DNA from 2 places in the Kitasatospora sp. NPDC034023 genome. Region 1 is predicted to be linked to the other one. Evidence: riboswitches for the same ligand, from Rfam matches in the RefSeq annotation. Region 1 holds a riboswitch; the other holds the start of a gene.

Region 1 (5,296 bases):
CTCGGCGAAGTACTGGACCATGTCGTTGCGTTCGGGCTCGCCGTGCACCAGGACGTCCAGTCCGGCCTTCTCCTGGTAGGCGATGACCTCGCGGACCTCGGCCGCCATCCGCTCGCGGTACGCGCCCGCGTCGATCCGACCGGCCGCCAAGTCGGCGCGGGCGACGCGCAGTTCGGTGGTCTGCGGGAAGGATCCGATGGTGGTGGTCGGCAGCAGCGGCAGGCCGAGCCGGGCGCGTTGGGCCGCCGCCCGGACGGGGTAGGGCTGGGCGCGGCGGGTGTCGGCCCCGGTGACGGCGGCGACCCGGGCCCGGACCGCCGGGTCGCGGGTGATCGGGGAGGTGGCCCGGGAGGCCAGGTCGGCGCGGTTCGCGGCGAGTTCGGCGGTGATCGCACCGGCGCCCTCCCGCAGACCGCGGGCCAGCAGGGCGACCTCGGCGGCCTTCTGCCGGGCGAAGGCCAGCCATCGGGCGATCTGCGGGTCGATGTCGCGTTCGGCGGCGGCGTCGATCGGCACGTGCAGCAGGGAGCAGGACGGCGCGACGTCCACGCTGTCGGCGAGGCCGAGCAGGGTCGCCAGGGTGGCCAGCGACTTCTCCAGGTCGTTGATCCAGATGTTGCGGCCGTCGACGACTCCCGCGACCAGCCGCTTGCCGGGCAGGCCGCCGGCGGCGGCGAGGTCGTTCAGGTTGGCGGCGGCCGGGCCGGTGAAGTCCAGCGCCAGGCCCTCGACCGGGGCCTTGGCGAGCACCGGCAGGGCGTCGCCGAGGCGGTCGAAGTAGCTCGCGACCAGCAGCTTGGGCCGGTCGGCGAGGCCGCCCAGCTCGCGGTAGGTGCGGGCGGCGGCGTTGAGTTCGGCCGGGGTGCGGTCCTGGACGAGGGCGGGCTCGTCCAGTTGCACCCATTCGGCGCCCGCCGCCCGCAGGTGGGCGAGCAGTTCGGCGTAGACGGGCAGCAGCCGGTCCAGCAGGGTGATCGGCTGGAAGTCCTCGGCCACCCCGGGAGCGGGCTTGGCGAGCAGCAGGTAGGTCACCGGACCGACCAGCACCGGCCTGGCGGCGTGGCCGAGGACGAGGGCCTCGCGCAGCTCGGCGACCGCCTTGGCCGGGTTCGCGGCGAAGACCGTGTCGGAGCCCAACTCCGGTACGAGATAGTGGTAGTTGGTGTCGAACCACTTGGTCATCTCCAGCGGCGCCACCTCCTGGGTGCCGCGTGCCATGGCGAAGTAGCCGTCCAGGGGATCGGTGTCGACCGCGGACCGGTGTCGGGCGGGGATCGCGCCGACGGCGACCGTCGTGTCCAGCACGTGGTCGTAGAGGGAGAAGTCTCCGGTCGGGACTTCCCCAACCCCGGCCTCGGCGAGCTGGGCCCAGCTCTCCCGGCGCAGGTCGGCGGCGGTGTTCAGCAGCGCCTCGGCGGTGACCGCGCCCTTCCAGTACCCCTCGATCGCCTTCTTCAGTTCCCGGTTGCGACCCTGCCGGGGGTAGCCGTACGCGGTGGCTGCGGTGGTGGTTGCGGCGCCGGTGGTGGTGGCGGTGGTGGCGACTGCGGTGGTGCTGGTGGTGGTCGCTGCGGACTTCGCTGTCAAGGGACTCTCCTTCGCGAGCCTGATTCCTCTGGTCCCCGATGACGGGACGAAGGCGCGAAGGGGTGACGAACCGGACGGGCGCCCGCACGTGGGCGCGGCTCCGTCTGGTAGGTACGCCGACCCGCCCTCGAGGTCACCGGATCTCCGCGCGCGATCGGTCGCGCGCGGGCAGTGGCAGGTCTTCGGACTCGCGGGCACAGCCGCCCTGCTTCCAGGGCGGACACCTACTGGCCGTCGCTTCCCAGACCCGTCCCGGGCCCAGTGCGTATGACGGCGGTCGTTCCCACTCACCGCTGCGGGGCAGTCCCGGATTCCCACCGGGTTCCCTCTTGCGACGCGCCTGCCTGGCGGACAGGGCGAACCAGCTGCACGGCCAGCTTAGGCGCAGGACCGCGGGAGCTGAACAGGGATTCGCTCAAATCGTCCGGATACTGGGACGGCGTCGACGCGAGGAGCGGCCGGAGGACCAGGCTTCCCCATCGCGGGAGTCGGAACATGACGGCTCGTCACGGCGGGACCCACCGACACCCACCGGCGTCGCGACCCGGCTCCGCCGGTGCGGAGCAGCCCGCCTCCGCCGGTGCGGAGCAACCCGCCTCATCCTCCGGACAATTGATGGGCAAAGCCCGGTAAAGGCTGCGAACGGCACCTTGAGGTTGTCGAACACCCGTCAGTAACCTCATGGCGGTGCCGAAGCGGCCGGGCCCGACCGTGAACGGTACGGGCCTCCGACATGCCCATGCATGTCATGGCCACACCACCCTGCTCACCCGGGGTGCGTGCCCCACCTCCCGTACAGCGCAAGCACCATGCCGGTCCACGGCCATCCGCCGTGGCCGACGAGCACCTGCACGTGATCCGTCAGCACGGGCCCGAGCCCGTCCCGGCGAGCACCCCAACTGCCGGCACCGGCCGCGCCCTCACCCCCACGGAGGGTCGACTCTTGCGCTTCCACTCCCCCAGCGGTGCGCGCCCTGCCCGGGCGCGCAGACTGCTCGCCGCCCTGCCCGCCTTCGCGCTGGCCGCCACCGGCCTGCTCGCGGCCACCGCCCCCGGCGCCGCCGCCGTCCCCGGCGGGACCGCCGGCACCGGCCCCACCACCGGTGTCACCACCAAGCACGTCTGCGCCGCCCCGACCCACCCCGGCGAAATGGCCTGCCTCGCGCTCGCCCGCACCGACCTCGTCCAGCACCTCGCCCTGGCTCCGGACATCAACCCCTCCGGCCTGGGCCCCAGCGACCTCGCCTCCGCCTACAACCTCCCGACCTCGGCCGGCGCCGGCGCCACCGTCGCCATCGTCGACGCCCAGGACGACCCCAACGCGGAGTCCGACCTCGCCACCTACCGCTCCCAGTACGGCCTGCCCGCCTGCACCACCGCCAACGGCTGCTTCAGGAAGGTCGACCAGCGCGGCGGCACCAGCTACCCGACCGCCGACAGCGGCTGGGCCGGCGAGATCTCGCTCGACGTCGACATGGTCAGCGCCGTCTGCCCCAACTGCCACATCCTGCTGGTCGAGTCCGACGACGCCAACATGAGCAACCTCGGCGCCGCCGTCAACACCGCCGTCTCGATGGGCGCCAAGTACGTCTCCAACAGCTACGGCGGCGGCGAGGACTCCACCGACCCGAGCTCCGACACCAGCTACTTCAACCACCCCGGCGTCGCCATCACCGTCTCCTCCGGTGACTCCGGCTACGGCGTCGAGTACCCGGCCGCCTCCCAGTACGTGACCGCCGTCGGCGGCACCAGCCTCAACCGCGCCTCCACCGCCCGCGGTTGGACCGAGAAGGTCTGGGGCAGCAGCTCCGGCGGCAACGGCGCCGGCTCCGGCTGCTCCGCCTACGACGCCAAGCCGAGCTGGCAGCACGACACCGGCTGCGGCAAGCGCACCGTCGCCGACGTCTCCGCCGTCGCCGACCCGGCCACCGGCGTCGCCGTCTACCAGACCTACGGCGGCTCGGGCTGGAACGTCTACGGCGGCACCAGCGCCTCCTCCCCGATCATCGCCTCCGTCTACGCCCTGGCGGGCACCCCGGCCGCCGGCACCGCCCCGGCCTCCTACCCGTACGCGCACACCGGCTCCCTGTACGACGTCACCAGCGGCGCCAACGGCAGCTGCTCCCCGTCCTACCTGTGCACCGCCGCCGCCGGCTACGACGGCCCGACCGGCCTCGGCACGCCCAACGGCACCGCCGCCTTCACCAACGGCAGCACCGGCGGCAACACCGTCACCGTGACCAACCCGGGCAGCCAGAGCACCGCCCAGGGCTCCGCCGTCAGCCTGCAGATCCACGCCACCGACTCGGCCTCCGGCCAGTCCCTCGGCTACGGCGCCACCGGCCTGCCCGCCGGCCTGAGCGTCGACGCCGCCACCGGCCTGATCACCGGCACCGCGAACACCGCCGGCACCTTCACCGTGACCGTCACCGCCACCGACGGCACCGGCGCCAGCGGCTCCACCACCTTCGGCTGGACCGTCACCGGCGCCGGCGGCGGCTGCACCCCCGCCCAGCTCCTCGGCAACCCCGGCTTCGAGACCGGCAGCGCCACCCCGTGGACGGCCAGCGCCGGCGTGATCGACAACTCCGGCAGTGAGCCCGCCCACGGCGGCAGCTGGAAGTCCTGGCTCGACGGCTACGGCTCCGCCCACACCGACACGCTCGCCCAGACCCTGGCCGTACCGGCCGGCTGCAAGGCCGCCCTCAGCTTCTACCTGCACATCGACACCGCGGAGTCGGGCAGCACCGCGTACGACAAGCTGACCGTCTCGGTCAACGGCACCACGCTGAAGACCTACTCCAACGTGGACGCCGCGGCCGGCTACCAGCAGCGCACCTTCGACCTCTCCGCCTACGCCGGCCAGAACGTCACCGTGAAGTTCACCGGCACCGAGGACAGCTCCCTCCAGACGAGCTTCGTCATCGACGACACGGCCCTCACCGTGTCCTGACCATCTCCTGACCGTACGATCCGTGGGGCTGCGGCAGCCGGCTGCCGCAGCCCCACCGCCTTCCACCCGTCGGCAGCGGCGGACCACCGGGCGGGGTGGTGCGCCTGCCGAACGGTCAGCCGCTCTGCGCGCCGGCCGTCAGCAGGCCGGCCGACTTCCGGTAGGTATCCGGGGTGTGGCCGGTCTGCCCGGCCCTCCGGCCCTCTCGCGCGCGCCGCGCGGCAGGGCCTCGGGGCGGGGGGGTCAGCTCAGGGTGCGGACTGCGGCGGCGTCGTAAGGGTGCAGGTCGGCGAAGCGGCCGGCGAGGACCTTCGCGGCCCACTGCGGGTCCTGGAGGAGGGCGCGGCCGACGGCGACCAGGTCGAACTCGTCGCGCTCCAGCCGGTCGAGCAGGTTGTCGATGCCCTGGACCGGGGCGCCCTCGCCCATGAAGGCGCGGACGAAGTCGCCGTCGAGGCCGACCGAGCCGACGGTGATGGCGGTGCGGCCGGTGAGCTTCCTGGTCCAGCCGGCCAGGTTGAGGTCGGAGCCGTCGAACTCGGGGATCCAGTAGCGGCGGGTCGAGGCGTGGAAGGCGTCGGCGCCGGCCTCCGCGAGCGGGGTGAGGATCGCTTCCAGTTCCTGCGGGGTCTCGGCGAGGCGGGCGTCGTAGTTCTCCGCCTTCCACTGCGAGTAGCGGAAGATCACCGGGAACTCGGGGGAGACGGCCTCGCGCACCGCCGCGACGACCTCGGCCGTGAACTTCGTCCGGGCGAC
Region 2 (5,296 bases), on a different contig from region 1:
CGGCGGCGCGGGCGGTACCCGACGCGGCCTGGGCGATGCGGGTGGCCGGGCGCGAACGCAGGTAGTAGGTGGTCTTGAGACCGACCTTCCACGCGTAGGCGTACATCGAGCTGAGCTTGCCGATGGTCGGCGCCGCCATGAACAGGTTCAGCGACTGGCTCTGGTCCAGGTACGGCATGCGGGCCGCGGCCAGGTCGATCAGCGCGCGCTGCGGCAGCTCCCACGCGGTGCGGTACAGCGACCGCACCTCGGCGGGCAGCCAGTTCAGCTCCTGCACCGATCCGTTGGCGTCGCGCAGCGCGTCGCGGGTCTGCTGGTCCCAGACGCCGAGCTCCTTGAGCTCGCGCACCAGGTACGGGTTGACCTGGAGGAACTCGCCGCTGAGCGTCTCGCGCTTGAACAGGTTGGACACCTGCGGCTCGATGCACTCGTACACGCCGGCGATGGACGCGATGGTCGCGGTCGGCGCGATGGCCAGCAGCAGCGAGTTGCGCAGGCCGGTCTCGGCGATGCGGGCGCGCAGCGCGGTCCAGCGGTCGGCCCACTGCGGGGCGGCCGTCGGGAAGTGGTCGATGTGCAGTTCGCCGCGGGCGGCGCGGGTCTCGCCGTACGCCTCGTGGCGGCCGAGCCGCTCGGCCAGGTCGGCGGAGCGCTCGTAGGCGGTGAGCATGATGCGCTCGGCGATCAGCGTGGACAGCCGGGCGGCCTCGGCGGAGTCGAAGTCGAGCCGCAGCTTGAAGAGGACGTCCTGGAGGCCCATCACGCCGAGGCCCACGGGCCGCCAGCGGGAGTTGGAGGTGCCGGCCTCGGTGGTCGGGTAGAAGTTGATGTCCACGACGCGGTCGAGGAAGGTGACGGCGGTGCGCACGGTGGCGTCGAGCCGCTCCCAGTCCATGGCGCCCAGCAGGTCGTCGGCGGACGCCCCGGGGGCCACGTGGGCGCCGAGGTTGACCGAGCCGAGGTTGCAGACGGCGGTCTCGGAGTCGTCCGTGACCTCCAGGATCTCGGTGCACAGGTTGGAGGAGTGCACCGTGCGGCCCGGCAGCGCGGTCTGGTTGGCGGCGCGGTTGGAGGCGTCCTTGAAGGTCATCCAGCCGTTGCCGGTCTGCGCGAGGGTGCGCATCATGCGGGCGTACAGGGTCTGCGCGGGGATGGTGCGCACGGCCTTGCCGGCCAGCTCGGCCTTGCGGTAGGCCTCGTCGAAGTCGGCGCCCCACAGGTCGACCAGCTCGGGCACGTCGGCCGGGGAGAACAGCGACCAGTCCGCGTTGGCGTTGACCCGGCGCATGAACTCGTCCGGGATCCAGTGCGCCAGGTTGAGGTTGTGGGTGCGGCGGGCCTCTTCGCCGGTGTTGTCGCGCAGCTCGAGGAACTCCTCGATGTCGGCGTGCCAGGTCTCCAGGTAGACGCAGGCGGCGCCCTTGCGACGGCCGCCCTGGTTGACGGCGGCGACGGAGGAGTCGAGGGTGCGCAGGAACGGCACGATGCCGTTGGACTTGCCGTTGGTGCCGCGGATCAGGCTGCCGCGCGAGCGGATGCGCGAGTAGGACAGGCCGATGCCGCCGGCGTGCTTGGACAGGCGGGCGATCTGCGCGTAGCGGTTGTAGATCGAGTCCAGGTTGTCCAGCGGGGAGTCGAGCAGGTAGCAGCTCGACATCTGCGGGTGGCGGGTGCCGGAGTTGAAGAGCGTCGGCGAGGAGGTCAGGTACTCCAGGCGGCTCATCAGGCCGTACAGCTCGGCGACTTCGCGCACGGACTGCTCGTTGTCGCCGACCGCCAGGCCACAGGCGACGCGGAGCAGGAAGTGCTGCGGGGTCTCGATCACCTTGCGGGTGATCGGGTGGCGCAGCAGGTAGCGGGACTGCACGGTGCGCAGGCCGAAGTACTCGAAGCGGTCGTCGCCCTTGGTGTCGATCAGCGCGTCCAGGGCGGCGGCGTGCTTGGCGACGAACTCCGCGGTGGTGTCGCCGATCAGGCCCTCGGCGTGGCCGACGGTGATCGAGGCGGAGAAGGACGTGGAGCCCTGGCTGTTCGCCTCGTCGACGATCTCCAGGGCGAGCAGGCGGGCGGCGAGCTTCGAGTACTGGGGGTCCTCGGCGATCATCGACGCGGCGGCGTCCACGGCCAGCCCGCGCAGCTCGGCGAAGTCCGAGCCGGCGTGGCGGCCGCGCAGCGCGGCGGCGGCGACATGGCCGGGGTCGACCTCGGTGAGGTCGACGCTGCGGTCGGTGAGCAGCCGCAGCAGGGCGCCGCCGGGGTCGGAGACCTTCGGGTCGGTGAAGGCGGTACCGGAGCCCTGGGCGGGCAGGGTGGCTGAGGCAGCGGTGGTCAAGGCGCTCTCTCCTGGCGGCGATCGTCGGCGGTGATCGGAGTACCGGGCGATCGGGGCAGGGGAGCACGCGCGCGGGCGCAAGCGGCGTCCGTGCGACGGTGGCATCCCCGGCCCGCCCGCGAGGCCCGGAAGGTACTGCTGGTGCTGGCGCGGCCTCTGCGGGAGGGCCGTGGCGCACGCTGTCGGCAGGTCATCGGACTCGCGGGCAGGGCTCTTGGAGCCGCTCGCTCACCGCTGCGGGGCAGTCCCGGATTCCCACCGGGTTCCCCTGCATCGACAGCAGGGATGAGCATACATCTAGTGGCGCGAGTCCGATGCAGCCCCACATGTAGTGTCGCGGGGCACGACTGTTCGACTCATCGTGCGATAATCTGCTCAGGCTGGAGGGTGCCATCCCTGGCCCGTACGGGCATCGCACGGGCGCATCCGCACCTGGGTGGTCCCGCCCGCGGAGGCGCTCGCAGAGGCGCCCGCGGAGGCGCTCGCAGTCCCGCTCGAGGAGGCGCTCGGACCGGCACTGGCGGCAGCGCTCGGACCCGCACTCCCGGCAGCACCCGGATTCTCGACGCAGCGCCCCGTGTCCTGGTTGGCGAGCTGTCCCGTGGGGGTCACCCGCCAGCGCTGGTCGGGCCGCGAGGTGCAGCCGGTGAGGACGGGGAAACCGAGGCCCGGGTCCTCGACGCAGCGCCCGTTCTGCCCGATCGAGCCGTTGTCCCCCATCGTCCAGGTCTGGGCCGGCGAGCCGTCGCAGGTGCCGGCGCCGACCGCGGCCGGATCGCCCGCCACCCGGCTGTCCAGACAGAGACCGGGCAGGGCCGAGGTGATCGCGCCGCTCGGCTGTCCGGCGGCGGCCTGGAACGAGAAGGAGTCGCTGCCGAGGCCGGCGCCGCCGTCCCAGATCTCGAACCCGGCCTGGACGGCGCACAGGTACGAGCCGGCCGGGACGTAGCCGCGCTGGATGGCGTCGCGGGTGAAGGCCCGCAGGTCCAGGTCGGTGACGGAGGTCGTGCCGGTGGCCATCTCGTAGGTGATCAGGGTGTGGCTGCTCTTCTTCGGGGCCTCGTACACGCGGTAGGAGGTGCCGCCGACCTGTAGGTCGCCGGTCCGCTGGCCGAACGGGGTCTTGCCGTTGCCGCGCAGCCAGATCATCAGCTCGGCGCTCTCGGTGAAGGAGCAGCTGGTCCGGCTGTTGCTGTACCAGACGTCGTACGAGACGTTGTAGACGCCGCCGTCGACCTGGGTGGTCTGCCAACTGCTGGTCGCGTACCGCAGGTTGTCCACCGGGATGGGCAGCGGGCCGGTGCCGGGCTGGAGCTGGGTGCTGATGTGCGGGTAGGCGCCGGGGCCGCGGTCCGGGTCCGTGAGGCTGGCGGGGCTGATCCCGCTGCGGGTCACCCGGAAGTCGGTGCCGGCGCCGCTGCTGCTGATGCAGAGGCCGCCGGTGGCGTTCCACTCGTTCGGGTTGATCAGGTAGCGGCCGGAGTCGACGGCCTGGGACGGGTAGCGGTTCTGCCCGGTGGAGCAGATCTCGCCGGCGGTCGCGGCCGGCAGCGGGGTGACGGCCGTGGTCGCCCGGACGGGCGCCTGCGGGTCCCGCGAGTCGTGCGGGATCAGCACCGCGCACAGGGCCAGCACGATCGCGATGGTCGGCGCGAGCCACCACCACGGGCGCAGGCCGCGGCGCCCGGTTCCGGGCACGACGGGGTGGGTCATGGGGCTCTCGCCTCCCTGCTGCGGTGTCTGCGGCCGGTGCGCGGGCCGGGGCGGTGGTGTCGTAGGCCGGTACGCGGGCCGGGGCGGGGTCGTGCTCACCCGGCGGGCGTGGAACTCGACCGGGGCTTGGTCGCGGGCGAGGTCGGCTTCTTGACCGGAGGCTTCTGGGTGGTGGCCGACGGGCTGGGGGAGGCCGGCGCGTCGGGGGAAGGGGCGGGTGCCGGGGCCGGCGCCGTGACGGTCAGGGCCGGCTCGGAGTGGACGGTCCAGGGCGTGTTGTAGCGCGGCGCGGAGACCCCGGCGGCGAACGCCTGGGCGGCGGCGGGGGACGCGGCCACCCGCCAGTCGACCTCCTTCCTCGCCTCGTACCAGATCACGCCGATGATGTCGGGGTGCTGGGCGAGCTGCGAGAACATCTCGGTGATCCACTGTGCCTTCAGCCCCGAGGTGTCGGTGGCCCCGGTCTCGGTGATCACCACGGGCTTGTGGCTGAACGCCCGGATCTGCTCGATGGTCGGCTGGAAGATCTGGTCGAACGACTTGTACTTCTCGACGCCGGTGGTGCCGTAGTAGCCGGACAGGCCGACCCAGTCGACGTAGTCGTCGCCGGGGTAGAGCGTGTTCAGGCTGGTGGCGTTCTCGTAGTCGACGTTGGGGCTCCACACCCAGGTGACCCGGGTGGCGCCGGCCTGCTTGAAGATGTCGTGGACGTGCCGCCAGGCCTGGACGTACTGGCCCTTCTTGTTGCCGTTGGACTGCTCGGCCCAGGGGTACCAGTAGCCGTTCATCTCGTGGGCGAAGCGCAGGGCGACGGGGTAGCCGAGGCCCTTGATGCCGTCGGCCCAGGTCTTGATGTAGTCGTCGAACCTGCCGTCGATGATGTTGGAGAGGGAGTACTCCGGCTGCTCGCCGCGGAGCTTGTCCTCCTTGGCTTCCTTGCGGTAGTCCCAGGGCTCCCAGGCGACCATCGGCATGATGCCGCGTTCGGCGACGGTGTCGAAGACCCGGCGGTCGAACTTCCGGTCCCACCAGCCGACCGAGAACTCCAGCACGTTCGGCTGGTGCTTGACGGCCGCGGTGAACTCGTCGAGCGGGCCGAGGTCGTAGGGGCCGGGCTTGGTCATGATGCCGGTGAACGCGCCGCCGGCCGGCGGGAACTGCGGGGGCGGGGGCGGTGTGGTGGGCGTCGCGGCCGCCGTCGGGCTCTGGCCGGCCGTCGCGGGGGTGGCGGTCGGTGACGCGGCCAGGGCG

Evidence for each region. Region 1 has a riboswitch for cobalamin ahead of metE (5-methyltetrahydropteroyltriglutamate--homocysteine S-methyltransferase). Riboswitches for the same ligand answer to the same signal wherever they lie in the genome.
Region 2: another riboswitch for cobalamin. It lies ahead of ACZ52R_RS20485 (ribonucleoside-diphosphate reductase subunit alpha); the one in region 1 lies ahead of metE (5-methyltetrahydropteroyltriglutamate--homocysteine S-methyltransferase).

Annotation. Positions count from the first base shown of each region.
Region 1 covers NZ_JBVIRY010000033.1:46,220-51,515, forward strand. The annotation lists gene metE (5-methyltetrahydropteroyltriglutamate--homocysteine S-methyltransferase) at 1-1,587, opposite strand, end outside; cobalamin riboswitch at 1,744-1,969, opposite strand; gene ACZ52R_RS33665 (putative Ig domain-containing protein) at 2,531-4,540, shown strand; gene ACZ52R_RS33670 (NADH:flavin oxidoreductase) at 4,784-5,296, opposite strand, start outside.
Region 2 covers NZ_JBVIRY010000015.1:9,034-14,329, forward strand. The annotation lists gene ACZ52R_RS20485 (ribonucleoside-diphosphate reductase subunit alpha) at 1-2,308, opposite strand, end outside; cobalamin riboswitch at 2,500-2,625, opposite strand; gene ACZ52R_RS20490 (GH12 family glycosyl hydrolase domain-containing protein) at 2,708-4,045, opposite strand; gene ACZ52R_RS20495 (glycoside hydrolase family 26 protein) at 4,141-5,296, opposite strand, start outside.